One region of the Micromonospora olivasterospora genome, then DNA from elsewhere that is predicted to be linked to it. Evidence: riboswitches for the same ligand, from Rfam matches in the RefSeq annotation. Region 1 holds a riboswitch; the other holds the start of a gene.
What was found. A riboswitch is a leader RNA that binds a small molecule or an ion and turns the genes downstream of it on or off. The one in region 1 is predicted to bind cyclic di-AMP.

Region 1 (2,192 bases):
AGAAGACGAGATCGCCGGGGCGCAGGTCGGCGCGGCTCACCCGGGCGGTCACGGCCCGCTGCCGGGCCGCGTTGTGCGGCAGCGAGACGCCGGCCTTGGCCCACGCGGCCAGCATGAGGCCGGAGCAGTCGTACGCGTTCGGGCCCTCGGCGCCCCAGACGTACGGCTTGCCGATCTGGGCACAGGCGAACTTGACGGCGATCCCGGCGCCGCCGCCCGGGTAGGTCGCCGGGCAGGGGGCGGGCCGCAGCGGCCCGCCGCCACCGTTGCCGTACACCTTGATCCGGAGCTTCTGCAGCCGGTCGATCTCGTCGTCGATCTGCTTGCGCTTCGCCGCGAGCTGGGCCTCGGTGCGGGTGAGCTGGGCGACCATCTCGTCCAGCGGCTGCTTCTTCGCGGCCAGCCGGTCGCGCAGGTCGACGACCGCCTGGACGCCGCGCTGCTCGCGGTGGGCGAACTGGTCGAGCATCTCCAACTGCCCGAGCATCTGGCTCGCGGAGCGGCTGCCGAGCAGCGCGTTCACGGCCGAGAGGTTCTCGCCCTTGTACGCCTCGACGGCGAGGCCGTTGACCTTTGCCATCGCCTGGTCCACCTGACGCTCCAGCGGCCCGATCTGCCGGGCGAGCGCGTCGGCCTGCTTCCGCTTCGCGGCGAGGTCCTGGCGGGTGGCGTTGTGCCGCTCGATGAGCGGTTCGAGCTTGTTCCAGTCCTCGTCGATCTGCCGCTCGATCTCGGCGACCGACGGCTCGGCGTGGGCCGCGGGCGGGGCGCCGGTCAGGACGACGGCGGCGCCGGCGAGGGCGGCGAGGGCGGTGGTGAAGCGTGACCAGCGTGGACGCGGCGCAACCGGCACCGGGTCGGCGTGGGCCGACCGGCGCGACGGGCGCCGCGGGGCATGGTGTGCCACCGGGCTCCGTTCTCCTTCTTCCCGTACCGCCTACCGGGTTAGCTGACGGGTTCGGGCGGGAAGGGAGAGCGCCCTACCGCAGCGAGGCTGCGGATTCACCCCGGCGTACCTGGGTCCCCGGATCGCCCGGAGGCGACTCGACGGTGTCGGACCGTCACCGCCCCGTATGGGCGGCGCTGTGACCGGCCGACGATTGACCAGAGTAGAGACGGCCGTTACCGATTCGCAACCCGCCCGGCGGTGACACTCCGTACGGCTGCGACAGCCGTAGCTTTTTTTCATCCAATATCGATAGCCGGAAAGGTATTGACCGCGAGGGGCGGCGGCGGGAGGGTGACCTCACCCAGACCCTCACTCGGGAGGTTCGATGCCCCGATCCAGCCTACCGGCGAGCAGACGCGTCCTGCTCGCCACCGTGGTGGCAGCGGCCACCGCGGTCCTACCCTTCGCCGCCGGGCCCGTCGCCGCCGAACCGATCGGCACCGGGTCCGCCGACGCGATCAGCGACAGGCAGCAGCAGTACGCGGCCGCGGCGGCCGAGTACGGCGTGCCGGAGAGCGTGTTGCTCGGCGTCTCCTACCTGGAGTCCCGCTGGGACACCCACGCCGGCCACCCGAGCACGAGCGGCGGGTTCGGCCCGATGCACCTGACCGACGCCGAGCGGGTCGCCTCGAACGAGGCCGCCAGCGCGCACGTCGACGAGGGCGAGGACCCCCGGGGCGACGACTCCCGGCCGCTGGTGGTCCCCGAGTCCGGCCCGGCCGAGCCGGCCCCGGCGCTGCCCGGACTGCACACCCTGGAGACCGCCGCGGAACTCACCGGCGCCAGCGAGGAGGCGCTCATCGCCGACGCGGCCACCAACATCCGGGGCGGGGCGGCGCTGCTCGCGTCGTACCAGGAGGAACTGAACAGCCCGGTCGGCGCGGACAGCGACCCGGCGTCCTGGTACGGCGCGGTGGCCCGCTACTCGGGCGCGGACACCGAGGACGCCGCGGCGGCCTTCGCCGCAGAGGTGTACGACCAGATCAGCCTCGGCGCGAGCCGGACCACCGACGACGGTCACCGGGTGACGCTGGCCGCGCGGGCGGTCGACCCCGACGAGTCCGCGGTGAACCGGCTCGGGCTGCGGCGCGCGGAGCGGCCGGACGGCCTGGAGTGCCCGGTCGGGCTCCCCTGCGAGTGGATCCCGGCACCGTACGCGAAGACCGGCCCCGCTGCCGGCAGCTACGGCAACCACGACCTGGCCAACCGGCCGGCGGACCAGAAGATCGAGTACATCATCATC
Region 2 (2,192 bases), 2.5 Mb from region 1:
ACCAGAGCAGGTCGTCGACGCCGGCGTCGACCAGCGTGGCGCGCAGCTCGTCGAGGCCGCCGCCGAGGGTCTTCTTCCGGTGGGCGACGACGGCGACGATGCCGACGCGGTCCGGAGCGGCCTCGTCGGGCCTGGTCAGCGTGCTGGTGCTCATGCTCGCCCGTGTTACCCAGCCGGCCCGGAGTCCACGCGTACCGGCCTCGGGACCCGGAAGCGCCCGGCCGGAGTACCGGCCGGGCGCTTCGGTGCGGGTCACCGGCCCGAACCGGCCCGGTGAGCGGGTGTCAGAGGCTGAGCCGCTGGCCGGGGAAGATCAGGTTGGGCCGGTCGCCCAGGACCCGCCTGTTCTTCTCCCACAGCGCGTGCCAGCCGCCCCCGACGCCCTTGGCCTGCGCGATCTCCGACAGGGTGTCCCCCGACCGCACCACGTACGTCCGGCCGCCGCCGGTGGACGGGGTGCTCTTCGTGGTGTCCCGCTTGCTCCGCGACGCCGGCTTCTCGGTACGCGAGGACCGCTCCTTCTTCGGGGCGGCCTTCGTCTCCGACTTCGGGCTGTACTTCTTGGTCGAGCCGCCCTTCTTGCCGCAGGTCGGCCACGCCCCGATGCCCTGGCCCCGGAGCACCTTCTCGGCGATGCGGATCTGCTCGCTGCGGGTCGCCAGGTCGGCGCGCGCGGCGTACTTCTTGCCGCCGTAGCCGGCCCAGGTGCTCTGCGAGAACTGCAGGCCCCCGTAGTAGCCGTTGCCGGTGTTGATGTGCCAGTTGTTGCCGGACTCGCACTGGGCGATGGCGTCCCAGTTGACCGCGGCCTGGGCCGGGGCGGCCGGCCCGAACAGGGCGACGGCGCCGGCGACGGCGCCCGCCGCGACGGTCCCGACGGCGGCACGGCGAGCGGTCACCCGACGGTGGCGGGCGATGTATCCAGTTGCCATGGTGATCCTCCACGCCGACGAGGTGAGCTGTCGGGTTCGGGCCGAGGAGCCCGGCCGCCGGTGGCGGCTTCACCCCGAGGTGACGGTGCACCGAGGAACGTTGGGTCCCCCGCTCCTGCCTGAGGACAAGGTGCCGACGGCCGGCGGCAGGATTAGGCGTTACCGACCGTGGTGTCCACGTTCGCGGACCCGACCGACGTTAGGCACCCTCCGCGACGGTCGCCCACCTATTGTTACCTTCTTCACCCGCTCGGGCGACGGGCTCCACAGTCGAGTTCCGCAGCCGCGCAGACCGTGCATGACGCCCGACGGACCGACTCGGACCAGGCCGCCCCCGGGCCGGACGGTGACGCAGCGTAGTGTCCGTCCGATCCCGCACATCGCGAACGTGAGTCACCCCCCACACAGGTCAGTGTGGCGGTCGCTGGCCCAGTCGGCCACGACATCGCCCGGCGCTCCGCCGATTCGTCCACGACATCAGCTCCACAGGAAGTACCCACCCGGCGTGGTGGATCCTGGCGGTCTCGGAACCGGCGATCGCGAAGGCGGCACGGGGCGGGCACGAGCGGCAGGACCGGCCGGCGCCTCCCTGGCGCCGGCCGGTTCGTACCTGCCCGCCGCGGCCCTACAGGGTGCGAGCCAGCCGGTCGGCGAGGACGCGGGTGAACCGGGACGGGTCGGCCAGCTCGCCGCCCTCGGCCAGCAGCGCCATGCCGTACAGCAGCTCCGCGGTCTCGGCGACCGCGTCGGACTCGGCGCCCTGCTCGTGGGCCTTGCGCAGCCCCTCCACCAGCGGGTGGCCCGGGTTCAGCTCCAGGATCCGCTTGACCTGCGGCACCTCGTGCCCCATCGCCCGGTACATCTTCTCCAGCGTCGGGGTGATGTCGTGGGCGTCGCCGACCACGCAGGCCGGCGAGGTGGTCAGCCGGGTGGAGAGCCGAACCTCCTTGACGTTGTCGCGCAGCTTCTCCGTCATCCACGACAGCAGGTCGGCGTACTCCTGGCGCTGCTGCTCACGCGCGGACTCCGCCTCCTTCTTCTCCTCCTCGGTGTCCAGGTCGACCTGGCCCTTGGCGATCGAGCGCAGCGGCTTGCCGTCGAACTGGCCGACGCGGTCGACCCAGACCTCGTCCACCGGGTCGGTGAGGATCAGCACCTCGTAACCCTTGGCCCGGAACGCCTCCATGTGCGGCGAGTTCTCGATCATCGACCGGGACTCGCCGGTCATGTAGTAGATGTCGGTCTGGCCGTCCTTCATCC

Region 2: linked by a shared signal. The riboswitch ahead of JD77_RS24285 (LysM peptidoglycan-binding domain-containing protein) and the one ahead of JD77_RS12505 (C40 family peptidase) in region 1 are both predicted to bind cyclic di-AMP.

What each region holds. Positions count from the first base shown of each region.
Region 1 covers NZ_VLKE01000001.1:2,737,606-2,739,797, reverse strand. The annotation lists gene JD77_RS12505 (C40 family peptidase) at 1-907, opposite strand, end outside; cyclic di-AMP (ydaO/yuaA leader) riboswitch at 920-1,060, opposite strand; gene JD77_RS12500 (N-acetylmuramoyl-L-alanine amidase) at 1,275-2,192, shown strand, end outside.
Region 2 covers NZ_VLKE01000001.1:5,280,337-5,282,528, reverse strand. The annotation lists gene JD77_RS34020 (diacylglycerol/lipid kinase family protein) at 1-154, opposite strand, end outside; gene JD77_RS24285 (LysM peptidoglycan-binding domain-containing protein) at 285-932, opposite strand; cyclic di-AMP (ydaO/yuaA leader) riboswitch at 930-1,101, opposite strand; gene htpG (molecular chaperone HtpG) at 1,558-2,192, opposite strand, start outside.